4 regions of the Streptomyces sp. NPDC005820 genome follow, and region 3 is predicted to be linked to each of the others. Evidence: riboswitches for the same ligand, from Rfam matches in the RefSeq annotation. Region 3 holds a riboswitch; each other region holds the start of a gene.
What was found. Region 3 has a riboswitch for cyclic di-AMP ahead of ABZ464_RS15500 (C40 family peptidase). Riboswitches for the same ligand answer to the same signal wherever they lie in the genome.

Region 1: another riboswitch for cyclic di-AMP. It lies ahead of ABZ464_RS03020 (transglycosylase family protein); the one in region 3 lies ahead of ABZ464_RS15500 (C40 family peptidase).
Region 2: another riboswitch for cyclic di-AMP. It lies ahead of ABZ464_RS06520 (transglycosylase SLT domain-containing protein); the one in region 3 lies ahead of ABZ464_RS15500 (C40 family peptidase).
Region 4: another riboswitch for cyclic di-AMP. It lies ahead of ABZ464_RS30060 (M23 family metallopeptidase); the one in region 3 lies ahead of ABZ464_RS15500 (C40 family peptidase).

The regions. Positions count from the first base shown of each region.
Region 1 is NZ_JBEXXE010000002.1:148,580-156,279, reverse strand. It holds gene ABZ464_RS03030 (cytochrome P450) at 1-411, shown strand, start outside; gene ABZ464_RS03025 (transglycosylase family protein) at 606-1,622, shown strand; cyclic di-AMP (ydaO/yuaA leader) riboswitch at 1,828-1,997, shown strand; gene ABZ464_RS03020 (transglycosylase family protein) at 2,001-2,711, shown strand; gene eno (phosphopyruvate hydratase) at 3,044-4,342, shown strand; gene ABZ464_RS03010 (septum formation initiator family protein) at 4,468-4,944, shown strand; gene ABZ464_RS03005 (DUF501 domain-containing protein) at 4,971-5,597, shown strand; gene ABZ464_RS03000 (Ppx/GppA phosphatase family protein) at 5,594-6,547, shown strand; gene ABZ464_RS02995 (NAD(P)/FAD-dependent oxidoreductase) at 7,009-7,700, shown strand, end outside.
Region 2 is NZ_JBEXXE010000004.1:145,118-152,817, reverse strand. It holds gene ABZ464_RS06535 (glycosyltransferase) at 1-862, opposite strand, end outside; gene ABZ464_RS06530 (GNAT family N-acetyltransferase) at 994-2,058, opposite strand; gene ABZ464_RS06525 (HAD family hydrolase) at 2,369-3,193, shown strand; gene ABZ464_RS06520 (transglycosylase SLT domain-containing protein) at 3,237-3,716, opposite strand; cyclic di-AMP (ydaO/yuaA leader) riboswitch at 3,720-3,909, opposite strand; gene ABZ464_RS06515 (polyprenyl synthetase family protein) at 4,342-5,352, shown strand; gene ABZ464_RS06510 (DUF2092 domain-containing protein) at 5,606-6,937, shown strand; gene ABZ464_RS06505 (ABC transporter ATP-binding protein) at 6,988-7,700, shown strand, end outside.
Region 3 is NZ_JBEXXE010000011.1:65,579-73,278, reverse strand. It holds gene bioD (dethiobiotin synthase) at 1-18, opposite strand, end outside; gene ABZ464_RS15530 (adenosylmethionine--8-amino-7-oxononanoate transaminase) at 21-1,310, opposite strand; gene bioB (biotin synthase BioB) at 1,303-2,514, opposite strand; gene ABZ464_RS15520 (8-amino-7-oxononanoate synthase) at 2,663-3,790, shown strand; gene ABZ464_RS15515 (DUF397 domain-containing protein) at 3,839-4,096, opposite strand; gene ABZ464_RS15510 (helix-turn-helix transcriptional regulator) at 4,106-4,966, opposite strand; gene ABZ464_RS15505 (ATP-binding protein) at 5,182-5,661, shown strand; gene ABZ464_RS15500 (C40 family peptidase) at 5,716-6,189, opposite strand; cyclic di-AMP (ydaO/yuaA leader) riboswitch at 6,193-6,375, opposite strand; gene ABZ464_RS15495 (hypothetical protein) at 6,745-7,050, opposite strand; gene ABZ464_RS15490 (ATP-dependent Clp protease proteolytic subunit) at 7,057-7,680, opposite strand.
Region 4 is NZ_JBEXXE010000026.1:130,538-138,237, reverse strand. It holds gene ABZ464_RS30065 (aldo/keto reductase) at 1-756, opposite strand, end outside; gene ABZ464_RS30060 (M23 family metallopeptidase) at 861-1,910, opposite strand; cyclic di-AMP (ydaO/yuaA leader) riboswitch at 1,918-2,085, opposite strand; tRNA gene ABZ464_RS30055 (tRNA-Met) at 2,330-2,403, opposite strand; gene ABZ464_RS30050 (dihydrofolate reductase family protein) at 2,421-3,551, opposite strand; gene ABZ464_RS30045 (MarR family transcriptional regulator) at 3,646-4,164, shown strand; gene ribA (GTP cyclohydrolase II) at 4,289-4,921, shown strand; gene ABZ464_RS30035 (NUDIX domain-containing protein) at 4,971-5,630, opposite strand; gene ABZ464_RS30030 (SpoIIE family protein phosphatase) at 5,948-7,700, shown strand, end outside.

The DNA of each region.
Region 1 (7,700 bases), on a different contig from region 3:
CTGCGCTACGACGGGCCGGTCGAACTGGCCACCTGGCGCTTCGCCACCGAACCCCTCGCCCTCGGCGGGCAGGACATCGCCCCCGGCGACCCCGTCCTCGTCGTCCTCGCCGCCGCCGACCGCGACCCCGCCCGCTTCACCGACCCCGACACCCTGGACCTCTCCCGCCGCGACAACCAGCACCTCGGGTACGGCCACGGCATCCACTACTGCCTCGGCGCCCCCCTCGCCCGGCTGGAGGGCCAGACCGCGCTCGCCACTCTCCTCACCCGGCTCCCCGACCTCCGACTCGGGGCGGACCCGGCCGACTTGAGATGGCGCGGCGGGCTCATCATGCGCGGACTGCGCACCCTGCCCGTGGAGTTCACCGCGGTGCGTGGCCGGCCGGTGGCACAGGGACAGCCGACCTGAGGTCAGCCGCAGGATGACCGCCCGGCGGAGCAAAGGTGACCGACCCTCAAGTCTGTGATCTTCACGTGATCTGCGCGGCATTAACTTGTGACAAGTGATCGTCTGCCGATACGTTCACTCGTCAGCGCGGCGTACCCGTGTGTGCTCGCACCGCCCGCCGTGCCGGTCATCGCTGTCCAGAGAAAGGCCCTCGCATGCTCTCCGGGAACGGTCGTCACCGTCGCCCCCGTCAGGCTCCGGCCCTCCTCGTCGCAGCCGGAGTGACCGGCTCCGCCATCGCCATCCCGCTCCTCGCCGCCAGCGGCGCGAGCGCGGCCGACGGCACGGTGTGGGACAAGGTGGCGCAGTGCGAGACCGACGGGTCCTGGAGCGCCAACGAGGGCAACGGCGAGTTCGGCGGCCTGAGCCTCTCCCAAGAGGACTGGGAGACGTACGGCGGCCTCGACTACGCCACCCGCCCCGATCTGGCCAGCCGCAACCAGCAGATAGCCGTGGCCCAGAAGCTGCTCGCCGCGGAGGACATCGGCGCCTGGGGCACCTGCGGGCTGACCTCCGGGCTCAGCAAGCTGAGCGGCGGGGCGGAGGATGTGGACACCGGAGTGGCGGGCGACGAGTCCGACTCGTCCGTGTCATCCGGATTGTCCGACCTGTCCAAGGGGTCGTCCGGCTCGGGTGGCTCCGGCAAGGGCGACGACTCCGGCGCGGATGCGTCCACTCCCTCGACCGATCCGTCCGCTTCGGCCTCCGAGTCCCCTTCGTCCGCTTCGTCCTCCAAGGCGAACGAGTCCGGCAAGTCCGACACTTCGGGCAAGGGGAAGGGTGACGCCGAGGGGTCCGACGGCTCGCCCACGACCATCCCGGAAGCGGACGACTCGGGCGAGTCGGACAATCCTGTCCAGGATGCCGGGACTTGGAGCCTGGTCGACACCGGCTCCCTCGGCTCCGGCCGCCATCGCGGCGCCACCGCCGACGAGACCACCGGGACCACCGGGACCACCGAGACCGCCGAGGGCGGCGCCTCGACCGCCACCTCCGGCCGGCACGCCGCGTCCACCTACACCGTCCAGGAGGGTGACTCGCTCATCAGCATCGCCGACTCCCTTGGTGTCGACGGTGGATGGCGCGCACTCTACGCCGAGAACAAGGACCGCATCGGCGCCGACCCGAGCGCCATCATGCCCGGTCAGACCCTCGACACGGGTGTCCAATAGGGGTGGAACGCCCCTGAAAGCGCCGGGAGTTCACGCCCCACTTCGCGCTGATTGTCCGGTTTGGTGAAAGTGTGGGATGAGTCTCAGAAGTCGTGATCGTCTTTGATATTCCCCGGATCGGCTGTCTACGGTCAGGACCGCTCGGCAATCCGGGCCCCGGCCGCCGCAACGCCGAATCCTGCCAGCGGCAGCCCGGGAACAGTCGTCGCGTCAAGCGCCGTAGGCAGGAGCGGGGGACCCAAGGTAAGTGCCGGGCCCGGCGGTTGACCGCCGGAACCGGCTCGGGGTGAAGCCGCGCACCACGAGGTGCGTGGCCGGGCAACTCAACCGGCCCGAACCCGACAGCTCACCTCGCAGGCGTCGGTGAGGGGATGAACCATGCTGTTTTCCGGCAAGGGCAAGCACCGTCGTCCGTCCAAAGCCACCCGCGTCGCCGCGCTCGCCGGCGTCACCGGTGTCGCCATCGCCGCCCCGCTGATGGCGGCCGGCAACGCCTCGGCCGCCACCGCCTCCGAGTGGGACGCCGTCGCCCAGTGCGAGTCGGGCGGCAACTGGTCCATCAACACCGGCAACGGCTACTACGGCGGCCTGCAGTTCTCCGCCTCCACCTGGGCCGCGTACGGCGGCACCGCCTACGCCGCGCGCGCCGACCTGGCCGGCAAGGAACAGCAGATCGCCATCGCCGAGAAGGTCCTCGCGGGCCAGGGCAAGGGCGCCTGGCCGGTCTGCGGCACCGGCCTGTCCAGCACCCCGTACGGCGGCAGCGCCGGCTCCGCCGGCACCGGCTCCTCGTCGAGCTCCAGCAGCTCCAGCAGCTCCAGCGGCTCCACCGCCACCCGCTCCACCGAGCAGCAGACCGCCTCCCGCTCCACCGAGCGCCCGGCCGCCTCCAAGACGGTCACCACCCCGACCGGCAAGAAGGTCAAGAAGGGCGACGGCGAGTACAAGGTCGTCAAGGGCGACTCCCTCAGCTCGATCGCCGAGAAGCACAAGGTCAAGGGCGGCTGGCAGAAGCTGTTCCAGCTGAACAAGGACATCGTCGAGGACGCGGACCTCATCTACCCGGGTCAGCAGCTGCACCTGAAGTGACATCCGCTTCCCAGCGGGGCCACAGGCCGCTCACATGGTGGCCCCGCACACTGAAAGCCTCGTGAGGGTCACCCCCCCCGTCCCCACGGGCTCCCCGCTCCGGTGCGCATTCCCCCGTACGCACCGGAGCGGGGTTTTCTTTGCCCAGGTGTTCGTCTCTGCGCCACCCGCTCTTTGTTCCGATGGGGAACAATGTGTACGGTCAGTTTGTCCACGGGACGGTCGGTCGGCTGCCGACGGCCCCGGGGCGGATAGGCTCTAGGCGCAAGGCCCAGCAAAGGCCGACAAGGCCCCTGTGCCCCGCACAACCAGCGTCACATCCCAAGAAGGAGATGCTCGTGCCGTCCATCGACGTCGTCGTAGCCCGGGAAATCCTGGACTCCCGAGGCAACCCCACGGTCGAGGTCGAGGTCGGCCTCGACGACGGCAGCACGGGTCGTGCCGCCGTTCCGTCCGGCGCCTCCACCGGTGCCTTCGAGGCCATCGAGCTCCGCGACGGCGACCCCAACCGCTACCACGGCAAGGGTGTCGAGAAGGCCGTCCTCGCCGTCATCGAGCAGATCGGCCCGGAGCTCGTCGGCTACGACGCCACCGAGCAGCGCCTGATCGACCAGGCCATGTTCGACCTGGACGCCACCGACAACAAGGGCTCCCTCGGCGCCAACGCCATCCTCGGCGTCTCCCTCGCCGTCGCCCACGCCGCGTCCGAGGCCAGCGACCTGCCGCTCTTCCGCTACCTGGGCGGCCCCAACGCGCACCTGCTGCCGGTGCCGATGATGAACATCCTGAACGGCGGCTCGCACGCCGACTCCAACGTGGACATCCAGGAGTTCATGATCGCCCCGATCGGCGCGGAGTCCTTCTCCGAGGCCCTGCGCTGGGGCACCGAGGTCTACCACACCCTCAAGAAGGTCCTGAAGACCAAGGGCCTGTCGACCGGCCTCGGCGACGAGGGTGGCTTCGCCCCCAACCTCGACTCCAACCGCGCCGCCCTCGACCTCATCCTCGAGGCGATCAAGGAAGCCGGTTACCTCCCGGGCGAGCAGATCGCCCTCGCGCTCGACGTCGCCGCCTCCGAGTTCTACAAGGACGGAAAGTACCTCTTCGAGGGCAAGGAGCGCTCCGCCGCCGAGATGACGGAGTACTACGAGGAGCTCGTCGCGGCCTACCCGCTCGTCTCCATCGAGGACCCGCTGTTCGAGGACGACTGGGCCGGCTGGAAGGTCATCACCGACCGCCTCGGCGACAAGGTGCAGCTCGTCGGCGACGACCTGTTCGTCACCAACCCCGAGCGCCTCGCCCGCGGCATCGAGGAGGGCACCGCCAACGCCCTGCTGGTCAAGGTGAACCAGATCGGCTCGCTCACCGAGACCCTGGACGCCGTCGAGCTCGCCCAGCGCAACGGCTTCAAGTGCATGATGTCCCACCGCTCCGGCGAGACCGAGGACGTCACCATCGCCGACCTGGCCGTCGCCACCAACTGCGGCCAGATCAAGACCGGCGCCCCGGCCCGCTCCGAGCGCGTCGCCAAGTACAACCAGCTGCTGCGCATCGAGGAGATCCTCGACGACGCCGCGGTGTACGCCGGCCGCTCCGCCTTCCCGCGGTTCCGCGAGGTCTCCAAGGGCTGACCCCGCCCGGGTCGACCGACAGCCAGTCGTACGTACGTCCCCGTACTCGGTCCCGTACCGTGTGCGGGGACGTACGCGCGTGTGAGACGTACGCGCGTGTGGGTGAAAGGGGAGGCGCGAAGCCGATGGCCGTGAAGGACCGGGACCGTTTCTCCACCGCGACCAGACTGCGGCTGCTCGGCGAGCAGACCGCGGCCCGCGTCTACCGCTCCCAGACCAAGCGCCAGGCCCGCCGCTCCCGCCTCACCGGCCGAGCCGCGCTGCTCGCGCTGGTCCTGTGCACCCTGATCGTGGCCCTCGCCTACCCGATGCGGCAGTACGTCTCACAGCGCGCGGACATCGCCGATCTGGAGCGGGAGAAGGCCGAGGCCACCCGGCGGGTGGAACAACTGCGCGATCTCAAGGCACGCTGGCAGGACGACGCGTACGCCGAGCAGCAGATCCGGGAGCGGCTGCACTATGTGATGCCGGGGGAGACCGGCTTCATCGTGATCGACCCCGACGCGGTCAAGAAGGCCCGCGCCGACCTCGGGGCGGCCGACCGCCCCTGGTACTCGAACGTCTGGGACGGGGTCGACAAGTCCGACGCCTCCGACCAGTGAACCGACAGAGAGACAGTCCCCGAAGCATGGAAACGCCCCCGCCGACCACCCCGCGCACCGAGCCCACCGACGCCGACGTCGAGGCCTTCAAGCAGCAGCTCGGCCGGCCGCCGCGTGGGCTGCGCGCGATCGCGCACCGCTGCCCGTGCGGACAGCCGGACGTCGTCGAGACGGCGCCGCGGCTGCCCGACGGCACCCCCTTCCCGACGCTGTACTACCTGACGTGCCCCAAGGCGAACTCCGCGATCGGCACGCTCGAGGCGAACGGCGTGATGAAGGAGATGACGGAGCGGCTGCAGACCGACCCGGAGCTCGCGGCCGCCTACCGCGCCGCGCACGAGGACTACGTGCGGCGCCGGGACGAGATCGAGGAGCTGAAGGGCTTTCCGAGCGCGGGCGGCATGCCGGACCGGGTGAAGTGCCTGCACGTCCTCGTGGCGCACTCCCTGGCGGCGGGCCCGGGCGTGAACCCGCTGGGTGACGAGGCGCTCGCCATGCTGCCCGAGTGGTGGGCCAAGGGGGCGTGCGTGTCGCTTCCCGGGCCGCCGTCCGGTGCGGGGTGGCAGGTGGAGACGTCCGAGGACGAGAAGGGCCACTTCGCGTTCAAGCCCGTCGAGGGAGACACCGGGCCGGCCGAGGGGGACGCCCGATGACCCGTGTCGCCGCCATCGACTGCGGTACGAACTCCATCCGTCTGCTCGTCGCCGATGCCGACCCGGAGACCGGTGAACTGGTCGATCTGGACCGCCGTATGACGATCGTCCGCCTCGGGCAGGGCGTGGACCGGACCGGTCGGCTGGCGCCCGAGGCGCTGGAGCGGACCTTCGCCGCGTGCCGGGAGTACGCGGCGGTGATCAAGGAGCTCGGCGCGGAGCGGCTGCGGTTCGTGGCCACCTCCGCCTCCCGGGACGCCGAGAACCGCGACGAGTTCGTGCGGGGCGTGCTGGACATCCTGGGTGTGGAGCCCGAGGTCATCACCGGCGACCAGGAGGCCGAGTTCTCCTTCACGGGCGCCACGAAGGAGCTCACGGGCCGCGCGGACCTGACCCGGCCCTATCTGGTGGTGGACATCGGCGGCGGCTCCACGGAGTTCGTGGTCGGCGAGGAGCACGTGCGGGCGGCCCGTTCGGTGAACGTCGGCTGTGTGCGGATGACCGAGCGGCACCTGGTCGTGGACGGCGAGGTCACCGACCCGCCGACCGCCGGCCGGATCGCGGCCATGCGGGCCGACATCGAGGCGGCCCTGGACCTGGCCGAGGAGACGGTCCCGCTGCGCGAGGCGCACACGCTGGTGGGCCTGGCGGGCTCCGTGACGACGGTGTCGGCGATCGCGCAGGAGCTGCCCGCGTACGACTCGGCGGCCATCCACCACTCGCGCGTCTCGCACGACAAGGTCCGCGAGATCACCGAGTGGCTGCTGCACTCCACCCACGCCGAGCGCGCGGCGATCGGCTCGATGCACCCGGGCCGGGTGGACGTGATCGCGGCGGGCGCCCTCGTGCTTCTGTCGATCATGGAGCGGATCGGCGCCCGGGAGGTCGTGGTGAGCGAGCACGACATCCTCGACGGCATCGCGTGGTCGGTGGCGGCGGCTTCCCGCTGACTCCGAGCCGGCTCCGTGTCAGTTCCGGGCGCCCCTACTTGCACTCTGCTGAGCAGGCAGGATGCCCGTTTGAGCGCGGCCGGGGGCCTTGCCGGAGCCCCCGGCGCAGGCCCCGCGGAAAAGTTCGTGAAGTTCTTCACAAGGATTTCGACCCTGGTGAGGGGCGAATGAGGGCCGGTTGACCCTTCCGGGGGGTCAACACCCGTGTGAACGTGTTCAAAAGAGGCGCGCACGGACGTTTCGCGATGGTCCTCCGAGGGGGTGTTTCCGACCCCTCACCCCACCCCCGGACACCCGGAGAGGCAGCTCACGCGGCATTGACAACGCCTCGCCCTACACGCTGGTTCCCCCTCCACGCCATGACGTGGATCACGCGGGTCGCGGAGGATAGCACACACCCTCCACAAGCTTGTGAAGGGGCGCACGAGCGACCCCCCTGGGGCGGGTGGATACTCGATGCCATGAGCACCACGGAGCGTCCCAGGATCCTCGTAGTAGGCGGTGGGTACGTAGGCCTGTACGCAGCTCGGCGCATCCTCAAGAAGATGCGCTACGGCGAGGCGACCGTCACGGTCGTCGACCCCCGGTCGTACATGACCTACCAGCCCTTCCTCCCCGAAACCGCCGCCGGCAACATCTCCCCGCGCCACGTCGTCGTCCCGCTGCGACGCGTGCTGCCCAAGGCGGAGGTCCTCACCGGCCGGGTCACCACCATCGACCAGGACCGCAAGGTCGCCACGATCGCCCCGCTGGTCGGCGAGGCGTACGAGCTGCCCTTCGACTACCTGGTGATCGCGCTCGGCGCGGTCTCCCGCACCTTCCCGATCCCCGGCCTCGCCGAGCAGGGCATCGGCATGAAGGGCGTCGAGGAGGCCATCGGCCTGCGCAACCACGTCCTCGAGCAGCTCGACAAGGCCGACTCCACCACCGACGAGGAGATCCGCCGCAAGGCGCTCACCTTCGTCTTCATCGGCGGCGGCTTCGCCGGCGCGGAGACCATCGGTGAGGTCGAGGACATGGCCCGCGACGCGGCCAAGTACTACAAGACGGTGTCCCGCGAGGACATGCGGTTCATCCTCGTCGACGCCGCCGACAAGATCCTGCCCGAGGTCGGCCCCAAGCTCGGCCAGTACGGCAAGGAGCACCTCGAGGC
Region 2 (7,700 bases), on a different contig from region 3:
CGGGCGTGCCCGCGCCGGTCGCCGGGTCGAAACCGCCCACCGCCCGCAGCACGTCCGTACGGAAGGCCATGTTGGCGCCGGAGCCGAAGCGGCCCGCGGTGAACGGGAACAGCGGCTCGTCGGCGGGCGGGTCGGCGGGGTCGTAGGTGCGCGGCGCGAACCCCTTCGCGAAGCCGCCGTGGCTCTCCAGGAGGACCTGGGCGGGGGTGCGCAGCCGGGCCGGCAGGATCAGGCCGGTGGCGCAGCCGAGGCCGGGGTCGGCCGCGAAGGGCGAGGTGAGCTCGGTGAGCCAGCGCGGGTCGGCCACCACGTCGTCGTCGGTGAACGCGATCACCTCGCCGTGCGCGGCGGCGACGCCCGTGTTGTGCGCGACGGCGAGCCCGGGCACCGGCTCGGTCACGTACCGCACGCGCTCGGCGTACTTGCGCTCGACCAGGTCCCGGGTCGCGTCCGTCAGGGGCGCGTTGTCGACGACGACGATCTCGAAGTCCGGGTGGTCCTGGGCGAGGAGGGAGTCGAGGGCGTGCGCGAGCTGCTCGGAGCGCTCGCGGGTGGCGACGACGACGGTCGACGGCACCACGGGCGCCACCTCGCCCGCGGGAGCGGCCCCCTGCGCCTGCTGGGCCGCCCGGCCGACGACGACCGCCTTCGGATCCGCCCCCTCCGGTACGGTCACCAGCAGCGTCCCCACCGGTCGGCCACCCCTCCTGACCAGCACGAACACCTCGCCGTACGTGATAGGTGGGCTGCCCGGGCCGGGTGTGAGGACACCACCCCCCGTCAGCTCCAGCTCGGCGATCTGCACCCGTCCGATGCCGAGGAACCCCTGGATCTCCTGCTCGGTACGTGCCGCGCGTGACATGAACCCCCCTCGTGCCAAGCGACGTGGGATGAACGAATGAACGAATGAACAAATGAACGAATGCATGAACGGACGGACCGACGGACCAACGGACTGACGGACCGACAGACCGACGGACCGACGGACAACCCTCATGGCCGCCGCAGCCGCCCCGCCCCCTTCAGGGCCCGTGCCGCCAGCGCGGCGAGCCTCGGGCGGCCGCGCACGAAGTGGTGCGCCCGGCGCGCGGGCTCACGGCTGAGCCAGTGGAGCGCGGCGCCCGCCCCCGGACGCGTCCACGCCCCCTCGTACACGGGAATCTCCCCGGTCTTCAGCGAGTCCTTGTACTCGGCCGCCCCCCGCCCCAGGTCGAGCAGCCCGATCCCCTCGGCCGCGGCCGCCTCCGCCATCCGCAGATGCAGCACCAGGCCCGGCGAGTACTTCGAGAACTCCGTGTCGTACGACGGGAACCAGCAGGCCAGCACGGTCGCCGACCGCAACCCGAAGTGCGCGGCGATCGGCTGGTCACCGGCGTACAGGACGGACAGCGTGCCGGAGCACTCCGGCGCGCGCGTCTCGTGCAGGGTGTGCACGAGCCGGGTGATCCAGTCCTGCGCGAACCGGTCCCGGCGGCCGGTCCTGCGGTACTGCGCGGACTTCCACGCCATGAGCGTGCGCAGCGCGGCCGGATCGCGTTCGTCGAACACGAACCGCGTCCGGCCGGCCTGGCGGCCGAGCCTGCGTTCCTTGGCGAGCGTCGTCTTCAGGAACTTCGGTGACTGGGCGCGCAGGACGGACTCGTACGTCTCGTAGCCCTTCTCCACGTCGATGACGTAGGAGGCGTACTCGGCCGCCGCGTGCGGGACGAACAGCCCTTGTTCCGCCTCCAGGTTGTCGAAGGCGAAGGTGGACAGGGAGGCGGCCCGCAGCAGGTCCTCGGCGTTCAGCCCGAGACCCGGGGCCAGTACGGCGCCCTGCGCGTCCGAGACGCCGTACGCCAGCGCCTGGCCGCGGCCCAGCCGGCCGCGCTCATGGGGCAGGAAGCCGACCGGCTCGCGCCCCTCGTACACCGCGGCCACACGCGCGCGTGGCCGCACCCGGCCCACGGCGTCGGTGAACTCCGGTTCCATGAACGGGTTGCGCGGTGTGGTCGACATGGCGCGCAGGGCGCGCCACCGCTCCCGTTCCCCCTCGCCGAGATCCTCCGGACTCAGCACACGGATACGCCCACTGCTCAACTTGACCCCCCGATCAAGTCCCCCCTGGACACCTGGACGGTACCCCTACAGACCGGGCGTGCGGTAGGGAGCGCGGCAAGTTGCGGCAAGTTGGAGCCAACCGGTGCAGAGGCCTTCAAGCGGTCACTAACCGACGGTGTGGCGGAAAGCCGTTTCTCGGACCTGTGTCCACCAGCGATCGGCGAGTGATCGGTCAACAAAAGAAGGGGAGTTGACAGAAGGGGGCCGGACTCCGTCCTGGTCCGGTTCACGTCGAGTCCGGGGGGTGCGGGATCCGTATTCTCTGATCATGGCCGCACCCACCGCATATGCCGAGCGCACCGCGTACTCCCTCGTCGCCACCGACCTGGACGGAACGCTGCTGCGCGGCGACGACACGTTCTCCGACCGGTCGCTGGACGCGCTCGCGCGGGTGGCGGCGGCCGGCGCTCGCCATCTGGTGGTGACCGGCCGGCCCGCGCCCCGCGTACGACCGCTCCTGGACCGCCTGCACAGCAGGGGGCTCGCGGTGTGCGGACAGGGCGCGCAGCTGTACGACGCCGGCGGGGACCGTCTGCTGTGGTCGGTCACCCTGGACCGGGAGCTCGCGGAGACCGCGCTCGGCAAGATCGAGGCCGAGGTCGGGCAGGTGTACGCGGCCGTCGACCAGGACGGCGTCGACGGGCTCACGCTGATCGAGCCCGGCTATCTGATGCCGCACCCGACCCTGCCCGCCCTGCGCGTCGAACGCCGTGACGACCTGTGGTGCGAGCCGATCAGCAAGGTGCTGCTGCGCCATCCGACGCTCTCCGACGACGAACTGGCCTCGACGGCCCGCGCGGTGGTCGGCTCGCTCGCCACCGTCACCATGTCCGGGCCGGGCACGGTGGAGCTCCAGCCGTGCGGGATCACCAAGGCGACGGGACTGGCCCTGGCCGCCGAGCACCTGGGCCTCAGGCCCGAGGACACCATCGCCTTCGGGGACATGCCCAACGACATCCCGATGTTCGACTGGGCCGCCCGCGGGGTGGCGATGGCCAACGCCCATCCGGAGCTCAAGGCGGTGGCCGACGAGGTGACGACGTCGAACGAGGACGACGGCGTGGCCGTCGTCCTCGAACGTCTCTATCCGTAGCCGCGGGCCGGCTCAGTACGCGCCGAACCCGGTGCGGGCCGGCTCAGTACGCGCCGAACACGTTGTCGATCGAGCCGTACCGCGCGGCCGCGTAGTTGCAGGACGCGGTGATGTTCGCGACCGGGTCGTACGAGTCCCAGGACGTGCCGGAGACGTGGTACGCGTTGAAGGTCGGGTCGATGATCTGCAGCAGCCCCTTGGACGGGGTGCCGGCGGCCGCGTTGGAGTCCCAGAGGTTGATCGCGTACGGGTTGCCCGACGACTCCCGGATCACGTTGCGGTAGATGCCGTTGTAGGTGCCGGGGATCCCGTGCTGCGCCATGACCTGGAGCGAGGCGCGGATCCAGCCGTCGAGGTTGTTGGCGTAGCCGAGGCTGGAGGCGGTGGCCACGGTCGGGGTGGCCGCGGAGGCGGTGGTCGCGCCGAGGATCGGCAGGGCGAGCACGGTGACGCCGGTGGCGGCGACGGCGAGCGTGCGGGCGAGGCGGCGGGAGCCGCGGGCACGGCGGGGCTGAGCAGGCATGGCGAAGTTCCTCTCCGTCGCCTGCGAGGTGAGCTGTCGGGTTCGGGCGGGAGCTGCCCGGCCGTGCCCTCACGGACACGGCTTCACCCCGAGCCGTACCGGTCTGTCCGGGGCATGCCCAAAGGCACGGCCCGGCTCGACCGGTACGGCGACTTACCTGGTTCCCCCGCTCCTGCCGTGGTGTTCTCGGTGGGTGTCCGGGCGGCGGCAGGATTAGGCGTCCGCCCGACAGGCCGGGAACGTATGCGAGAGCACATGTCCGGAACAAGTGGCAGATTCACGATCAACCCTTTTGACCATGGTCTGTGGCCTATGAGGCACTTGATCCTTTGTGGTTGCAAACCGTCAACTCGGTTGAGTGGGTGCGGGATCGGGGGTGCGGCCCGCGGGGGTCTGTCCGCCAGGGGAGTGAGACAACTCACCGGCGTCCACAAGAGGGGCGAATCGGGCAATAAACCCAGATGGCGGCTTAAGGGGTGCCCCTTCTCATAGGGCCTGTCCGGGCTGTAACCGTGGGGGCTCGCGGTGATCGAAACCTGACCGGATACGCTGACTTGAGTGAGCGCAGAGACCTATCGACAAACCGCGTAGCCGCCGATAGACACCAGCAGACAGGAGACTCCTCGTGACCGTCGTCGAGCCGTTTGGGCTGAGCGTGCGGGACCAGGCTCTGGAAGCCGATGTCCAGGCCGGATTGGCGGCTGTCGAGGAAGGCTTGCTCGAGGCCACCAAGAGTGAGGTCCCGTTCATCACGGAGGCGGCCCAGCATCTGCTGCGGGCCGGTGGGAAGCGGTTCCGGCCGCTGCTCGTGATGCTCGCCGCGCGCTTCGGCGACCCGTACGCGCCGGGGGTCGTCCCCTCCGCCGTCGTCGTCGAGCTCACCCATCTGGCGACCCTGTACCACGACGACGTGATGGACGAGGCCGCGGTGCGGCGCGGGGTGCCCAGCGCGAACGCCCGCTGGGGCAACTCGCTCGCCGTCCTCACCGGCGACTTCCTCTTCGCGCGCGCCTCGCACATCCTGGCCGACCTCGGCCCGGAGGCGGTGCGGGTGCAGGCGGAGGCGTTCGAGCGGCTGGTCACCGGCCAGATCCTGGAGACCGCGGGACCGGTCGACGGCCGGGACCCGGTCGACCACTACCTCGACGTCCTCGGCGGCAAGACCGGCTCCCTGGTGGCGGTGTCCTGCCGGTTCGGCGCGATGATGTCGGGCGCCGACGAGACGGTGGTGGACGTGCTCACCCAGTACGGGGAGCGGCTCGGGGTCGCGTTCCAGCTCGCCGACGACGTCCTGGACATCGCCTCCGACTCCCACGAGTCGGGCAAGACGCCCGGCACGGACCTGCGCGAGGGCATCCCCACCCTGCCCGTGCTGCGGCTGCGCGAGCGGGCGGCCCAGCAGGCGCTGCCCGAGGACATCGCCCTGTGCGAACTCCTCGACTCCGACCTGAGCGACGACGCCAAGCTCGCCGAGGCGGTCGCGGCCCTGCGCGCCCACCCGGCCCTGGAGCAGGCCCGCCGCGACACCGTGCGCTACGCCGAGGAGGCCCGCGCCGCGCTGGCCCCCCTCACCGAGTGCGACGCGAAGGCGGCCCTCATGGGGCTGTGCGACGCGGTGGTCCACCGCGCGGGCTGACGCCTCCGAGGCCATGCGCCGGTGGTGCCGCCCCCCGACCCCTACGGGTCGAAGGATCCCGACGTCCCCCGTGTCATACCCCAGGTGTACGCGGAGTTGAGTCCGTGGGGTGACGCCTCCTCATGTGGGATTTGGTCAGATGGGAATCACGGAAAACACCACTCCTCACCGATTCGGGTGAGAATGGCGGCACGGGGTGGGGACGCTCTCCGTGAGATGACCAGCCGCCGCCGACGACGGAGGTAAGGCAGACATGGCACCGAACGCAACCGACGACAGCACGACCGCCGGGGAGACGGACGACCTGCGCGTCGGGCGGCGCAAGGCCGTGCGGTACGTCGTCCCGGTCACCGTGATCGGCGTCGCCGCGGCGACGATCGGCCTGGTCCCGGCGCTCGCCGACTCGGGCGACCCCGACCTGCCGAAGATCACCGCCCAGCAGCTCCTCGACAAGATCGCCGCCTCGGACGTGCAGCAGCTGTCCGGCACCGTGAAGATCACCACCGACCTGGGCCTGCCCGACCTCGGTGGTCTGGAGAGCGGCCTGCTCGCCGGTGTCGCGGGCAACGGCGGTGACGGATCGTCCGCCGATCCCTCCACCAAGCTCACCGAGCTCGCCTCCGGCACCCACACCCTGCGCGTGGCCGCCGACGGCCCCGACCGGCAGAAGCTCTCCCTGGTCGAGAAGGCCGCCGAGTACAGCGTCATCCACAACGGCAAGGACGTGTGGGGTTACGACAGCGCCTCCAACGAGGTCTACCACGCGACCACCGACGAGAGCGCCGGCGAGAGCGGGGAGGACGCGCAGCCGCCGGCCACCCCCAAGGACCTCACCGAGGACGCGCTCAAGGCGGTCGACGACACCACCTCCGTGACCGTCGACGGGACGGTCCACGTCGCGGGCCGCGACGCCTACAAGCTGCTGATCAAGCCGAAGCAGTCCGGCTCCACGGTCGGCGCGATCAGCGTGGCGGTGGACGCGAAGACCGGGCTGCCGCTGAAGTTCACGCTGACCCCGTCGAGCGGCGGCGCCGCCGTCGTGGACGCCGGCTTCACCCAGGTCACCTTCGCCAAGCCCGCCGCCTCCACCTTCGACTTCACCCCGCCCAAGGGCGCGAAGGTCACCGAGGCCGACGAGGCGCCGCAGCACTCCGCCAAGCCGGGCGCGTCCGACGAGGACCTGCCCGAGGACCTGCCCAAGGACCTGCCCAAGGACCTGCCCAAGGACCTGCCCATGGACCTCGAAGGCCTCGAAGGCCTCGACGGGGCGGACGGCCTCGGCGTCGGCGAGGAGCCCGGGGGCTTCGACGTCCTCGGCAAGGGCTGGACCTCCGTCGCCGTCATCGAGACCGGCGGCAAGGGCGTCCCCTCCGACTCCGAGCTCAACTCCGAACTCGGCTCCGACGCCGGCGGCGCCCTCAGCGGCTTCCTCGGCTCCTTCGGCGACAAGGTCAGCGGCAAGTTCGGCTCCGGCACCGTCTTCTCCACCCGTCTGATCAACGCCCTGGTCACGGACGACGGCAAGCTCTACGTCGGCGCGGTCACCAAGGACGCCCTGGTGAAGGCGGCGGACTCCGCGAAGTAAGGGGGCCTGCGGAGCCCGCAGGCCCGGGGAAGCGAGCGAAGGGGCAGCCCATGGATGACGACGACTCATCCGTCATCCACACCCACGCCCTCACCAAGCGCTACCGCGGCGGCCAGCTCGCCGTGGACCGCCTCGACCTCACGGTCCCGGCGGGCAGCGTCTTCGGCTTCCTCGGTCCCAACGGCTCCGGCAAGACCACCACGATCCGCATGCTGATGGGTCTGATCGAGCCCACGTCCGGTGCGGCGCGCGTCCTCGGGCAGCCCGTGCCCCGGGCCGCGCGCACCGTGCTGCCCCAGGTCGGCGCACTGATCGAGGGCCCCGCGCTGTACGGCTTCCTCTCCGGCCGCGACAACCTGCTGCGCTACGACGCCGCCGACCCGACCGCCGACCCCCGCACCCGGCGGACCCGCGTCGCCACGGCGCTGGAGCGGGTCGGGCTGACGGCGGCGGCCGGAAAGAAGGCCAAGGCGTACTCGCTCGGCATGAAACAGCGGCTGGGCCTGGCGGCCGCCCTGCTCCAGCCGCGCCGGCTCCTCGTCCTCGACGAGCCGACCAACGGCCTCGACCCGCAGGGCATGCGGGAGATCCGATCCCTGGTGCGGGAGCTGGCCTCGGACGGCACGACCGTCTTCCTCTCCTCCCACCTCCTCGACGAGATCGAGCAGGTGTGCACACACGTGGCGGTGATGGCACAGGGCCGGCTGATCACCCAGGGCCCGGTGGCCGAGCTGGCGGCGGGCGCGCGCGGCCGACTGGTGGT
Region 3 (7,700 bases):
GATCACCAGGATCGGCATGTTCATCCCTCCCGCGCCGCGGCGCACACCGCGCGCGCGATCCGTGCCACGTCCGCGTCGCCGGTGACGTACGGCGGCATCGTGTAGACCAGATCGCGGAACGGCCGCAGCCAGACGCCCTCCCGCACGGCCGCCGCCGTGGCGGCCTTCATGTCCACCGGGTGGTCCAGCTGGACCACCCCGATGGCGCCGAGGACCCGTACGTCCCGGACCCCGGGGAGCCCGGCGGCCTCCGCCAGCCCGTCCCTGAGGCCCGTCTCGATCCGCTTGACCTCCGCGAGCCAGTCCTGCCCGAGCAGCAGCCCGATCGAGGCACAGGCGACGGAGGCGGCGAGGGGGTTGCCCATGAACGTCGGGCCGTGGGCCAGGACCGGCACCTCGCCCCGCGAGATCCCGTCGGCCACCCGGGAGGTGCACAGCGTCGCCGCCATGGTCAGACAACCGCCGGTCAGCGCCTTGCCCACGCACATCACATCCGGCGTCACCGCCGCGTGCTCCGCCGCGAACAGCGCGCCCGTGCGCCCGAACCCGGTCGCGATCTCGTCGAACACCAGCAGCACGTCGTGCGCGTCGCACGCCTCGCGGAGCACCCGCAGATACGCGGGGGAGTGGAAGCGCATCCCGCCCGCGCCCTGCACCACCGGCTCCACGATCACCGCGGCCAGTTCGTCCGCGTGCCGTTCGATCGCGGCGCGCAGCTGATCGGCGTACGTCTCCTCGTACTCGACCGGTGGCGGGTCCACGAAGATCTGACGGGGCAGCACGCCGGTCCACAGCTCGTGCATGCCCCCCTCGGGGTCGCACACCGACATCGGCTGCCAGGTGTCGCCGTGGTAGCCGCCGCGCCAGGTCAGCAGGCGTTGTTTGGTCCCCCGGCCGAGCGAACGCCAGTACTGCAGACACATCTTCACCGCGACCTCGACCGACACCGAACCGGAGTCGGCGAGGAAGACATGTTCGAGGCCTTCGGGAGACATGTCGACAAGGAGCTTCGCCAGCCGGACGGCGGGCTCGTGCGTGAGCCCGCCGAACATGACGTGGCTCATCCGGCCGAGCTGCTCGCGCGCGGCCTCGTTGAGCACCGGGTGGTTGTAGCCGTGGATCGCCGACCACCAGGACGACATGCCGTCGACCAGCTCGCCCGAGCCGTCCGCGAGCCGCAGCCGCACCCCGCTCGCCGACTCCACGACGAGCGGGTCCACCCGGCCGGGCATCGGACCGTACGGATGCCAGACGTGCCGCCGGTCCAGCTCCAGCAACTCGGCGACGGGCAGTGCGGGCAGCTCAGGCATTGGGCGCGAGGTCGGTACCGGCGCCTCGGCGGCGCACGGCGACCAGGTCCGTACGGGGCTCACCGGCCGGGGCGGCGGCAGCGGCCGTACCGCACACCGGGCCGCCCTCGTGCGACCCGCAGCCGGAACCGCAGCCCGCCTCCGCGTGGGAGCCGCAGCCGGCCTCGGCGTGCGAACCGCACCCGCCCGCGCCCGCCGTCGCCCGGTGCTCCGGCAGGGTGATCTCGCCCGCGCCCTCCACCTCGAAGCCGGCGTCCGCGATCATCTCCAGGTCGGCCTTGCCGGCCTGGCCCTCGGTGGTGAGGTAGTCGCCGAGGAAGATCGAGTTCGCCAGGTTCAGCGCGAGGGGCTGCATCGTACGGAGATGGACCTCGCGGCCGCCCGCGATCCGCACCTCGACGTCCGGGCAGACGAACCGGACCATCGCGAGGATCCGCAGACAGCGCTGCGGGGTGAGGTTCCACTCCTTGCCCAGCGGGGTGCCCTCGACCGGGATGAGGAAGTTGACCGGCACCGAGTCCGGGTCCAGCTCGCGCAGCGAGAAGACCACGTCCACCAGGTCCTCGTCGCTCTCGCCCATGCCGGCGATCAGCCCGGAGCAGGCCGACAGGCCCGCCGCGTGCGCCTTGGAGACGGTGTCCACCCGGTCGGCGTACGTGTGGGTGGTGGTGATGTCCCCGTACGTCGCCTCGGAGGTGTTGAGGTTGTGGTTGTAGGCGTCCGCGCCCGCCTCGCGCAGCCGCTCGGCCTGGCCGTCGGAGAGCAGCCCCAGACAGGCGCACACCTCGACGCCCTCGTTCTGGTCCTTGATCGCCTTGATGGTCTCGGAGACCCGGTCCACGTCACGGTCGGTGGGACCGCGCCCGGACGCCACCAGGCAGACCCGCTTGGCCCCGCCCGCGAGCCCCGCCGCGGCCGCCTTGGAGGCCTGGTCGGGCTTGAGCCAGGTGTACTTCAGGATCCCGGTCGTGGAGCCGAGCCGCTGGGAGCAGTACGAGCAGTCCTCGGGGCACAGGCCCGACTTGAGGTTGACGAGATAGTTGAGTTTCACCCGCCGGCCGAACCAGTGGCGGCGCACCTTCCCGGCCGCGGCCACCACGTCCAGCACGTCGTCGTCGGAAGTGGCGAGGACGGCGAGCGCCTCCTCGCGGGTCGGCAGCTCGCGCCGAAGCCCCTTGTCCACCAGCGTGTTCAGCAGGTCCATGAGAGCCGATCCTGTCCTACGGGACCGCCCCGGGCCAAGGTAGGGATCACACAACACACCCGGATCGACGTGTGGGTATTGCCACACCGTGGGTAGCGGTCCGTGACGCTAGGGTCTGTCCGCTACCTACAAAAGCCCCGGAGGAGCCATGGCGTTCGGCTGGATCGACGAACAGGCGCGGGCGCGCCGGCGGGCCGGACTCGTCCGGACGCTGCGGCCCCGTCCGGCCGACTCCCCGCTGCTCGATCTCGCGAGCAACGACTACCTGGGCCTGTCCCGGCACCCGGAGGTCACGGCGGGCGCCGCGGCGGCCGCCCGGACCTGGGGCGGCGGATCGACCGGCTCCCGGCTGGTCACCGGCACCACCGAGCTGCACACCGAGCTGGAACGGGAACTGGCGGAGTTCTGCGGCTTCGAAGCGGCGCTCGTCTTCTCGTCCGGGTACGCCGCGAACCTCGCCGCGGTCACCGCGCTGGCCCCGCACGGCTCGCTGATCGTCTCCGACGCGGGCAACCACGCCTCGCTGATCGACGGCTGCCGGCTGGCCCGTGGGACCACCCAGGTCGTGGCGCACGCGGACCCGGACGCCGTCCGCAAGGCGCTCGGCACGCACGACGGCCCGGCGGTGGCGGTCTCCGACACGGTCTTCTCGGTGGACGGCGACGCCGCCCCGCTGGCCGGTCTCGCCGCCGCCTGCCGGGAGCACGGCGCCGGGCTGGTGGTGGACGACGCGCACGGCCTCGGCGTGCTCGGGAACGGCGGCCGGGGCGCCGCGTCCGCGGCCGGGCTGGCCGGCGCCGAGGACGTCGTCGTCACGGTGACGCTGTCGAAGTCCCTCGGCAGCCAGGGCGGGGCCGTGCTGGGGCCCGCGCGGGTGATCGACCATCTGGTCAACGCGGCCCGCACCTTCATCTTCGACACGGGCCTGGCCCCCGCGGCGGCGGGTGCGGCCCTCGCGGCGCTCCGGCTGCTGCGCCGGGAGCCCGAGCGGGCGGCACGCGCGCGTGCGGTGGCGGCCGAACTGCACGAGCGGCTGACGGCCGCGGGCCTGGAAGCGGTGCGTCCGGACGCCGCGGTCGTCTCCGTGCGTGCGCCCTCCCCGGAGGAGGCCGTGCAGTGGGCGGCGGACTGCCGGTCGGCGGGCCTGGCCGTGGGCTGCTTCCGTCCTCCCTCCGTGCCCGACGGCGTCTCACGCCTGAGGCTGACCGCCCGCGGCGACCTCTCCGGGGCCGAGCTGGATCGCGCTGTACGGGTCATCGGGGAGACACGACCATGAGTCGGCGTGACACGGCCGTGGGTCGCCCCTGCTGCCGGATGACGGTGATCAGTGGAACGCGGTGGTGAAACCCGACCAGCTCTCGGGGGAGAAGAGCAGGGCGGGACCCTCCGGGTCCTTGGAGTCGCGTACGGCGAGCAGCCCGGCGAAGGGCCCGAGGGCCGGCCGGGCCGTCTCCACGCAGTTGTTCGCTCCCGTGCTGTAGCTGCTGCGCAGCCACCGCACCTGGGGCAGAGCGTGGGGATCGGTGCTGCGAGGTGCGTTCCGGGTTACGTTCCGAGGTACGTTCCGAGGCAGAACAGTCATGGTGCCTCCCTACGCGCCGTCAGCTGTCGCGGCGATGTAGTCCAGTGATTCCCCGGGCGAAAGGGCATGTGCCCGAAGGGCGTTGAAGGCCTCGGTGTAGGCCTCGAGGTCTTCTTTCCGTTCGAGGTAGAGGCTACTCGTCAAGTGGTCGAGAACAACCACATCCAGATCAGGCGCGCTCGAGAATGAGAAAATAACGAAAGGGCCGGTGACGCCGATATGGGCGCCGGCCGCGAACGGCAGTACCTGCAATCGCACTTGGGGCAGTCGAGCCGCCTCCATAAGCCGGACGAGCTGGCGCTCCATGACCTCGGGGCCGCCCACCTCCCGCCGCAGCACCGCCTCGTCCAGCACCGCGCTCAGCCTCAGCGGCGGCTGCCGGCGCAGCACGTCCTGGCGGGCGAGCCGCACCTCCACCAGCGTGTCCAACTGGTCCTCGTCGGCCCCCTCCACCGCCGCCCGGGTCACCGCGCGTGCGTACTCGGCCGTCTGGAGCAGTCCCGGGACCACCGTCGTCTCCAGCGTGCGCATCGCCCCGGCCTGCGACTCCAGGCTGATGAAGTCCCGGTACGCGGCCGGCAGGACCCCGCGATAGGCGTGCCACCAGTGGTCCCGGCCACCGCTCTCCTCCGAGCCGGCCAACGCCGTCATCAGCTCCCGCAGTTGCGGGTCGGTCACGCCGTAGGCGTCGAGAAGTAACCGCACATCGGCCGGTTTCGTACCGCTGGTGCCGGTCTCGATGCGGCTCACCTTGGACTGGTGCCAGCCGACGAGCCGGGCCGCCTCACCGCTCGTGAGCCCCGCCCCGGCGCGCAGACTGCGCAGTTCGGCACCCAGCTTCCGGCGGCGCACCGCGGGACCGTGCTGCATGGGCCCTCCTCCTTATTCCTGACGGGCCGTCCAAAAACGCTCTGCCGTGGCAGAGTTCACCGCATTGGGCGACAGATATATGCATATCTTGGTGGATCGCCACCCGTGACCGGTGTGCTGATGGCAGTCTGGCGAAGAAGCACCAGTCCGGGACCGTACTCGAACCATCCGCAGCGTGTCGGACTCCGGTCCCGTGGGAAAGGGACGAGGTCGCCATGGCAGACCATCTGGAAGCATCCGTCACTCTGCCGAGCGATCCCGCCTCGGTCTCCACGGCCCGCGGATTCGTGGCCGACACGCTCGGTGAATGGGGATTGCCGGCGGACTCGGAGGCGGCCGACACCATCCGGCTGATCGTCTCCGAACTCGCCACCAACGCCGTGCAGCACACCCTCGGTCAGTCGCCCACCTTCACGGTGGCCCTGGCGCTCGACCGCGACGAGCGGCTGCGCATCGGCGTCACCGACAGCCATCCGCGCTTCCCCAGACGACTGCCGGCCGCCGTCCAGCAGGACAACGGCCGAGGCATGGTGATCATTCGCTGGCTGACCGCCGAGCGCGGCGGCAGGCTCGGAGTACGCCCCACACGGGAGGGCGGCAAGACGGTCACGGTCGAGCTGCCGTGGACCGTCCCGGCGGAGCAGGCGGCCCGCGCCGCGGTGCCCCCGCGGGCGGGAGAGCTCCCGGGGCGGTGAGGGCGCGTCAGGGACGCCGCCACCACCCCGGGAAGCGGTGCTCGGGCCGGGGCCCTAGCGGACCCGGCCGTACCAGACGCTCTTGGTCCAGATCTTCTCCAGCTTGACCCAGCTGCCGGTCTTCGGCGAGTGCCAGATCTTGCCGTGCCCGGCGTAGATCCCGACGTGGTACACGTTCGACCCCGAGTGGAAGAACACCAGGTCGCCGGCCTTACGGCTGGAGGCCGAGATGTGGCGGGTCTTGTTGTACTGCTGCGCCGCCGTGCGCGGCAGGGTCTTGCCCGCCTTCTTGAACGAGTACATCGTGAGACCTGAGCAGTCGAACCTCTTCGGTCCGGCGGCCCCGTACTTGTACGGTGCACCCTTCTTGGACGCCGCGACCTGGAGCGCCTTCGTCGCCGGCGTGGCGGCCGCGGCGTCGGCGGCGACACCGGGGATCACGATCGAGCCGCCCACGGCGGCGATGGCGAACGCGGAGGCCGTACCGGCCCGGGCCATGAGCGACGGGACACGATTGAGCGCAGTCATGCGCAACCCTTCGTCAACCGCCTGTGAAGGATGACCTGTCGGATTCGGGCTGACAAAGGTGCCCGGCCGCTCTCGCGGCTTCACCCCAAGGGCTGCTCGGCCCGGTCATGGCGTGACCGTTCCGGCGACCCGTCGTGCTTGGGTCCTCCACTCCTGCCGATGCACTCCTGTCGACGGGTCAATCCGGGCAGCGGCAGGACTCGGCGTCCGCCCGGACCGCCCCGCCGCTTGTGGCGGGGACTTGTCGTCAGACACGGATCTTGACTCACCGTTGACCGAAAATCCCAATGGAACCGGTGATTTGTGGGGTTACTCACCACTCACCCGTTCGGGTGGACACCCTGATGGGGGATCAGGTGTCAAGGGCGCCAAAGGCCCCCCGACCTGCGCCGCTACCCCTTGTGCCGCCCCGGAAAACAGCGCCTTCGGCACAATGCGCGCGCTCGCAAGAGGAGCCGCCGCTACGCCGAACGGGGGTAACCCGTCTGGTGCGTTTCAGGTCCGGCCGGGACGTCGCGGTCGCCGCGGCGGCGCTCCGGACCGGACGAGCGTGCGTCAACTGTCGGAGAGCGGCGGGACCGTGACCCGCGCGGTGCGGCGCTCCCCGTCCAGGACGCGCAGCGCCCGCGCGAGGGTCGGCGCGTGCAGCTCGCTCTCGCCCCGCTGATGCATCAGCGTCAGCGCGTCGCGCAGCTCCGCCGCCCTCGCCACCAGCGCCTGGGCGGCCCTGAGGCCCCGGTAGGTGTCACCGTCGTGCGCGGGATTGATCCGCCCGAGCAGATCCACGACGTCCAGGTAACGGTCGATCAACTCGGCCTCGGCGCGGGTGAGCGCGGGCAGCGGCGGCAGATCGGGAACCATCGTCGCTCACCTCGTCCCGGAGAGGTCGCGCCGGCTCGGGACCACCCCGTCCACCAGGCCGTACTCCTTGGCCTGCGGCGCGGTCAGGATCAGATCCCGCTCGATGTCCTCGGTCACCTGTTCGGGGCTGCGCCCGGTGTGCCGTACGAGCATCTCCTCCAGCAGATCCCGGGTGCGCGCCAGCTCCTCGGCCTGGATCGCCAGGTCGCTGGCCTGGCCTTCGACAGGCTCCAGGGCCGGCTGCCGGATGATCATCCGCGCGCCCGGCAGCGCGAACCGCTTGCCGGGGGTGCCCGCCGCCAGCAGTACCGCCGCCGACGAGCCGGCCTGGCCGAGGCAGGTCGTCTCCACGTCACAGGTGACGTACCGGACGGTGTCGTAGATCGCGGTCATCGCCTGGAACGAGCCGCCGGGGGAGTTGATGTACAGCGCGATGTCCCGGTCCGGGTCCTTGTGCTCCAGGTACATGAACTGGGCCATCACGTCGTTCGCCGCGATGTCGTCGATCGGCGTCCCGAGGAAGACGATCCGCTCCTCCAGCAGCTTCGAGTACGGATCCATCGTGCGGTGTCCGAAGCTCGTGCGCTCCGTGAACTCGGGCAGGACGTGGCGGGCGGACGGTCGGGTCATCGGGAACCCCTCCTCGGGCG
Region 4 (7,700 bases), on a different contig from region 3:
GAGGGCGGCGAGGACGCGGACGCCCCGATCGGTGTCGAGGTGCCTGCCGGCGCCCGCGGCTCGCGGTCCCTCCACCGTCGTACCGGGCCGGTACTTGCCGGTGAGGAAGCCGGAGGCCAGGGCGTAGTAGGGGACGGCCGCGAGGCCGGCGCGGGCCGCGAGGTCCTGCAGGCCGCCCTCGTAGGTGTCGCGGGAGACCAGGTTGTAGTGCGGCTGGAGGGCGACGTACCGGGCGAGGCCCTCGCGGTCGGAGAACTCCAGGGACTCCCGAAGGCGTTCGGGCGAGATGTTGGAGGCGGCGATGTGCCGCACCTTGCCCGCCGTCACCAGCTCGTCGAGCGCGCCGATGATCTCCTCGACCGGCACTTCGGGCTTGTCGAAGTGGGTGTAGTAGAGGTCGATGTGGTCGGTGCCGAGGCGGGTGAGGGAGGCGTCGGCGGCGGCCTTGATGTTGGCGGCGGTCAGGCCCGGGAAGTCGGGGTGCTGGCTGACCTTGGTGGCGATGACGACGTCGTCGCGGTTGCCGCGCTTGTTCACCCACCTGCCGAGGATGGTCTCGGACTCGCCGCCGCTGTTGCCGTCGACCCAGGCCGAGTAGGAGTCGGCGGTGTCGACGAAGTTGCCGCCCGCGGCGGCGTAGGCGTCCAGGACGGCGAAGGAGGCCGCCTCGTCGGCGGTCCAGCCGAAGACGTTGCCGCCGAGGGCGAGGGGGAAGACCTCGAGGTCCGAGGAGCCGAGCTTGCGCAGAGAAGTCATGTCCTACGTCAACAACGGTTTCGGAGCGGCCCATTCCGTGCGCCGTACCGAAGAAGACGAAGAACGTGTGAACAGGACCGCTCCGGGAAGGACCCCCGGCGCCCTTAGGGGTTGAGCCCCTTGCTCTGCAGCCAGGCCATCGGGTCGATGCCGTTGGCGGCGCCGTCCGGGTGGACCTCCAGGTGGAGGTGGGCGCCGGTCACGTTGCCGGTGGCGCCCACGCGGCCGATCACGTCACCGGTGGAGACCTTCTGGCCGGCGCTGACGTTGATCGAGGACTGGTGGCAGAACCACAGCTCGGTGCCGTCGTCCAGGGTGAGGATGGTGCGGTAGCCGTAGGAGCCCGCCCAGCCCGCCTCGGTGATGGTGCCGCTGTGGACGGCCTTGATGAGGGTGCCGGTGGGGGCGGCGAAGTCCAGGCCGGTGTGGTAGCCGGAGGACCAGTAGGCGCCGGCCTGACCGAAGGTCGCGGTGAGCGTGTACGAGGAGGTCGGCAGCGTGTACTGCTTGGCGAGCTCGGCGAGGCGAGTGGCCTCGGCCTTCTCCTTGGCGGCCTGCTCGGCCTTCTCCTTCGCGGCGGCGGCCTCGGCCTTGGCGGCCTTCTCGGCCTTGGCGACGGCGGCCGCCTCCGCCTTGGCCGCGGCGGCCTCGGCGGCGGCCTGGGCGCGGTCGGCGACCTGGGTCTGCTGCGACTCGGCCTGCGCCATGATCCGCTCGCGCAGCGCCTCACCGGCGTCGGCGGCGCCGCTCTGGTCGGTGGCGTCGGGGGCCTCGGAGCCGAAGCCGGCGAGGGCGGGCGCGGCGTCCTGGCCGGAGTCGTCGTCGGAGATGAAGGAGCCCACGGAGGGCAGGTCCGGCATGGAGATGGAGACCGGCGGCTTGCCGGTGTTGGCGCTGGCCATCCCGCCGGCGCTGAAGGCGGCTATGACGCCGACGCCGAGGACGGTGGAGCTGCGGGCGAACCCGCCGCCGCCGCGCTGCTTGGCGACCCGGTGCTTGCCGCGGGCCGGGGCGAGGGACTCCTCGGTGGGATTCCACTCCTCCCAGGGGCCCTCGTCGCTGCGATAGCTGCCGTAGCCGAAGGTGTCGGAATCGGAAGAGGAACGCTGGCTCGGCACGAAGGGGGCTTCGGGAGCAGGGCGGTTGGACGCCACGCGGGCGCACTCCTTTCCTTCCGTCGCCTACCGGGTTAGCTGACGGGTTCGGAGCGGGAAGGTCTCCTACGCGCGTAAACCGTTCGTGACTCTGCGAGTTCACGGCGGCTTCCGTGCGATTCACCCCAAGGTGGTGGTTCCCCGGTTCCCTTACGGGATTCGGCGCGTGCGCACGGAGCCGACTCTTGTGACGGCTGGGACGACCGCGCTGCGTTATCGAACGTTAATAGACCCGGGCGTAGCTTTCCAAGCTCTACAGCTTGATCAACAACCTTTTTTGGCCTGGACTTTCGGGCCATGACCGGTGAAAAACGGGCGAGTTGCCGGAATTCACAGCACACGCACAGCCCTGGCCCGAGGCTTTCCGGAGAACGCACCGAGGGCCGGAATCCTTGTGGATTCCGGCCCTCGGCCTTCAGTAGCGGGGACAGGATTTGAACCTGCGACCTCTGGGTTATGAGCCCAGCGAGCTACCGAGCTGCTCCACCCCGCGTCGGTGAAACCACTCTATCACCCGGTCAGGTGCAGGTTCGCCACCTTCGCTCGCTCGGCGTACTCCGGGAGTACGACGACGACGGCGCCCTCCGCCGCGAGCAGCCCGTTTCCGTCGGCGGCCGTCACGAAGGTGTCGGGCTCCTGCCAGGCGGTGACCACCCGGCGCACCCCCGCGTCGAGGATGAGACGGGCACAGGGCTTCGGGCGGGAAGCGCGGCGGGCGCAGGGTTCGAGGCTGCTGTAGACGGTGGCCGTGGCCAGGCGGGGGTCGGCCGGGTCGAGTTTGGCGAGGGCGGCCTCCTCGGCGTGGACGACCGGGTCGCCGGCCTCGCGGGAGTGGCCGCGCGCCAGTTCCGTGCCGTCCGCGGCGACGATGACCGCGCCGACGCTGAAGGCGGTCCGGGAGGGCGGGCACTCGGCGGCGAGTTCGCAGGCGAGGGCCAGCCAGTGGCGGTCGGCGGCGGAGGGGAGCGGGCCGGTGCCGGGGGCGGTGGGCTCGTAGCGCATGAGGACGACGTCCTCGATCCGCCGGGTCTCGGTCAGCCGCAGCCGTCCGCCCTGGTAGGCGCCGGGCCCGAAGAGGCGGGGCGCGTCCGGGTCGCCGACGAAGAGGGGGGCGAGGACGAGCTGGACCTCGTCGGCGAGGCCCTGCTGGAGCAGCTGGGTGTGAATGGTGCCGCCGCCCTCGACCATGAGCCGGCGTACGCCGCGCTCGTCGTGGAGGTGCTCCAGGAGGCGGCGCCAGTCCAGCTCGGGGCCGAGCGGGACGAGATCGGCGGCGATGCCGAGCGCTTGGGCCCGCCGAGCGCCCTTCTCCGTCGTGTAGACGACCTTGTCGCCGCCGGTGTGCCAGAAGTGCGCGGCCGGGTCGAGGTCGCCGGAGCCGCTGACGGTGACCTTGAGGGGGTATTCCGGTTTTCCGGCCGCCACGCGCGCGTGCCTGCGGTCGGCGGAGTTCACCAGCAGCCGGGGGTTGTCGGCTCGGATCGTGCCGGCGCCGATCAGGATCGCGTCGACCGAGGCCCGTACCTCGTCGACGCGGTCGAAGTCGGCGGGGCCGGACAGCAGCAGTCGCTCGGGGGTGGTGTCGTCCAGGTAGCCGTCGAGGGAGACGGCGGCGGACAGCAGGACGTACGGGTACGGCATCGGCGCGGCTCCCCTGGGGCGGCGGACGGGTGACGTCCGCGCGGATCGGCGGGCAGGTCTTGGTTCAAGTTTGAAACAAAACTACACTGGGCGCATGACGACCCGCTGGCTCACCCCCGAGGAGCAACGCGCCTGGCGCGCGTACGTCGCCGGCTACCTCCTCCTGGAGGACGCCATCGACCGGCAGCTCCAGCAGGAGGCCGGCATGCCCCACCTGTACTACTCCATCCTCGCGAACCTGTCCGAGTCCCCTGAGCGACGGCTGCGGATGACCGATCTCGCGGAGTCGCTGAAGATCACGCGCAGTCGGCTGACGTACGCGGTGACCCGGCTGGAGAAGGACGGGCTGCTGCGGCGCGAGGACTGCCGCTGGGACAAGCGCGGCAGTGTCGCGGTGCTGACGGAGGAGGGTATGGCGGCCCTCGAGCGGCTGGCCCCCGGCCATGTGGAGACGGTCCGCGCCGGCCTCTTCGACCGGCTCACCCCCGAGCAGGTCCGCCAGCTGGAGGAGATCTTCACGCAGGTGGTGGGCGGGTTCCAGGACGACGGCGAGGCGCTGCCGGAAGAACTGCCGTGGCGGCGGCGTTCATCCGGATGTTCCGGAAGCTCGTGAGCCGGGCCACAATCCCGTTGCTTCAAATTTAAAGCATGGGGTAGGGTCTCACCCGGCACACTGCTTCAAATCTGAAGCAGCTGCTTGTTCCGCGCACCGACCGCACTCGCACCGGGAGACCCGCATGCCCGACACCCCCGCCGCCACCCAGCGCGCCCGCGTCCGGGTTCCGCTGCGCTTCCACGACGGCTACTCCGTCGACGCCGAGCTGGTCACCTTCCACGGCCTGGCCGACGGGCAGGAGCATGTCGCCGTCGTGCTCGGCGAGCCCGCGCCCGGCACCGTCCCGCTGGTCCGGCTGCACTCCGAGTGCCTCACCGGGGACGTGTTCGGCTCCGCCCGCTGCGACTGCGGCCCGCAGCTGCGCGAGGCCGTGGAGCGCATAGCCGAGACCGGCGGCATCCTGCTCTACCTGCGCCAGGAGGGCCGCGGCATCGGCCTCTACAACAAGCTCGACGCGTACGCCCTCCAGGACCAGGGCCTGGACACCTACGAGGCGAACGCCGCCCTCGGACTGCCCGAGGACGGCCGCGACTACACCGCCGCCGCCCAGATGCTGAGCGCCCTCGGCGTCACCAGCCTGGACCTGCTCTCCAACAACCCCGACAAGGCCGAACAGCTGCGGGCGCTCGGCATCGACGTCCACGACCGGGTCCCGACCGGCGTGTTCACCACCCCGCACAACGTCCGCTACCTGCGCGCGAAGGTCCTGCAGACCCAGCACACGCTGCCGCTGGCCCAGCTCAGCGCCGGCTGAACAGGACGCCGCCGCCCCCGCCCTGCCCGCGCCCTGCCAGCGCCCTGCCTCAGCGCCGGCCGAACGGGCCGTCCAGGGCGGCCCACTGGAGCAGCATGATGGTCTTCGCGTCGGCGATCGCGCCCGAGCGGACCATGCCGAGGGCCTCCTTGAACGGCAGTTCCACGACCGCGATGTCCTCGCCCTCGGCCGCCACACCCGCCCTGTCGGCGCCGGGGGCCGAGCCGTCGTAGGGGGCGGCGAAGAAGCCGAGGCGCTCGGTGACCGAACCGGGACTCATGAAGGCGTCGAACACGTGCTCCACCTCGTGGACGGTACGTCCCGTCTCCTCGACGGCCTCTCGGCGGATCGCCGCCTTCGGGTCGTCGCCGTCCAGCAGCCCCGCCGCGGTCTCCAGGAGCATGCCGTCGGGATGGCCGTTGACGTAGGCGGGCAGCCGGAACTGACGGGTCAGCAGGACCGTTTCCCGTAGGGGGTCGTAGAGCAGGATCGTCGCGCCGTCGCCCCGGTCGTAGGTCTCCCGCCGCTCCCGGCTCCAGTGGCCGTCGTGGTGCCGGTAGTCGAAGGTGGTGCGGCGCAGGACCGCCCAGTCGCAGGCGAGGACCTCGACGTCGAGGATGCGGACGCGCGGGTTGCCGGTCAGATCGCGGCCGTGGAGGTGCAGGCCCGTGCGGCCGCGGGGGTCGGGGGTGTCGATGCCGGCCGTCATGAGCGGGTGCCGGAGGGGGTGTTGGGGGGCGGGGGTGTCATGGGGGCTGGGCTCCTCGGGGGTGGGGTCGGGGTGGTGTCGGGGTCGTAGGGGTCGTACGGGGTCGTGGAAGCCGTACGGGGTCGTACGGGTCGTACGGGTCGTACGGGTCACGCCTCTGGCGGGGGATCTCGCGCGTGCCCGTACGGAGGCTCGCGTGACCCGCGCGGAGGGTCCAGGATCCTCGATCAGCCAAGATGCGCCGCCCCTTCCCTGCCCACAGGATGGGAAGGGAATCGACTTCCCCGGACAGCTTCCCCGGACAGCTGGAGAAGACGGTGAACGCTGAACAACTCCCGCCGTCGTGGCTCTTTCCCCCGGTTCAGCCCCAGGGGCCGCGCACAGCGGTCACCGACCGCGCGCCCACGCTCACGGCCGACGCCACGGAGGAGGCCTGCGACTGCGGCTTCCTGCGCGGGATCATCGAGGGCACCTCCGCTCCCGTGATCATCCTTGACACCCATCTGCGCTATCTCTACGTCAATCCCGCCTGGTCCCAGGCCACCGGTGTCCCCGCCACCGCGTTCGTGGGCCGCAAGTTCGGCGAGGTGCTGCCGGAGGTCCAGGTGCCCGACGACGTCCTGATCGAGGTGCTCGCGGACGGGCGGTCCCGGGAGGTGACGCTGACCACCGACCTCGACCCCGCCCCGGGCGGACGCCGGCTGTGGCGGGCCGTGGTCCACCGACTCGAGTCGCACGGGCAGGTCATCGGGGTGTGCGCCATCGGCGTGGAGGTCAGCAATCTGCGCCAGTACATGGACGACCTGGAGGACGCCCACCAGCGGCTCGCCCTGCTGGACGCCGCGACCGTCCGTGTCGGCACCACTCTGGACATGGCGACCACCTGCGGCGAACTCGCCGACTTCCTCGCCCCGTCCCTGGCCGACGTGGCCGCCGTGGCCATCATCGACGACGAGCCCCAGGACGGGCCTCCGCTGCGCCCCGGCGTACTGCGGCTGAGGAAGATGCAGCTGGCGGCGCCGCCGGAGCTGAAGTGGCACCTGCGTGAACTGTCCGGCCCCGGCCCCTACGTCGATTTCCCGCGCGGCTCCCTCGTCCGCCGCTGCATGGACAGCGGACGCCCGTGGCGCGGCAACATGGCCTCCGACGAACTGTTCCGGAAGCTCGTCGCGGAACCGGACCACGTCAAGGTCATCCGTGCGGCCGGCATCCACTCGGTGCTCGTCGCCCCGCTGCGCACCACGGGCCGCTCCGTCGGGGTCGTCATCCTGATGCGGGCCGGGGACTCCGCCCCCTTCACCGACGACGACATGCTCACCGCCCAGGGAGTGGCCGGCCGTGCGGCCGTCTCCATCGACAGCGCCCGCCGCTACACCCACGACCACACCATGACCCTGGAACTCCAGCGCGCGCTGCTCTCCGAGCCCGACAGCGTCAACTCCAGTGTGGAGGTGGCCACCCGGTATCTGCCCTCCGGCCGCAGCGCCCTCGTCGGCGGGGACTGGTACGACTCCATCGCCCTGCCGTGCGACCGCACCCTGCTCGTCATGGGCGATGTGATGGGACACGGCTTCAAGGCGGCCGTCGCCATGAGCCAGTACCGCTCCGTCCTGCGCACGGTCGCCACGTCCTGTCTGCCCGTCGACGCCATACTCGCCGAGGCCGACCGGCGGGCCGCCCGCCTCGGTCTCGACCGGGTCGCCACCTGTCTCCTCGTCCTCGTGGACCCCGAGACCGACACCTGCACCGCGGCCACGGCCGGCCATCTGCCACCCGTCCTCGTCCGCCCGGACGGCGACGCGAAGGTGCTGAGCCTGCCGGCCGGTCCCCCGATCGGTACGGAACTCGGCGACTACGAGGTGACAACGTTCTCCTTCGGGCCCGGAGACGTGCTCCTCCTCTACACCGACGGCCTCGTGGAACAGCGCGGGGTGGACATCGACGACGGCATGCGCGCCCTCACCGAGATGGGTCTGTCGGCCGACGGCCCGCTGGAGCAGCTGCTCGACACCCTGCTCACCCAGCTGACCAACGGCAGGTTCGAGGACGATATCGCGCTGCTGGCGGCCC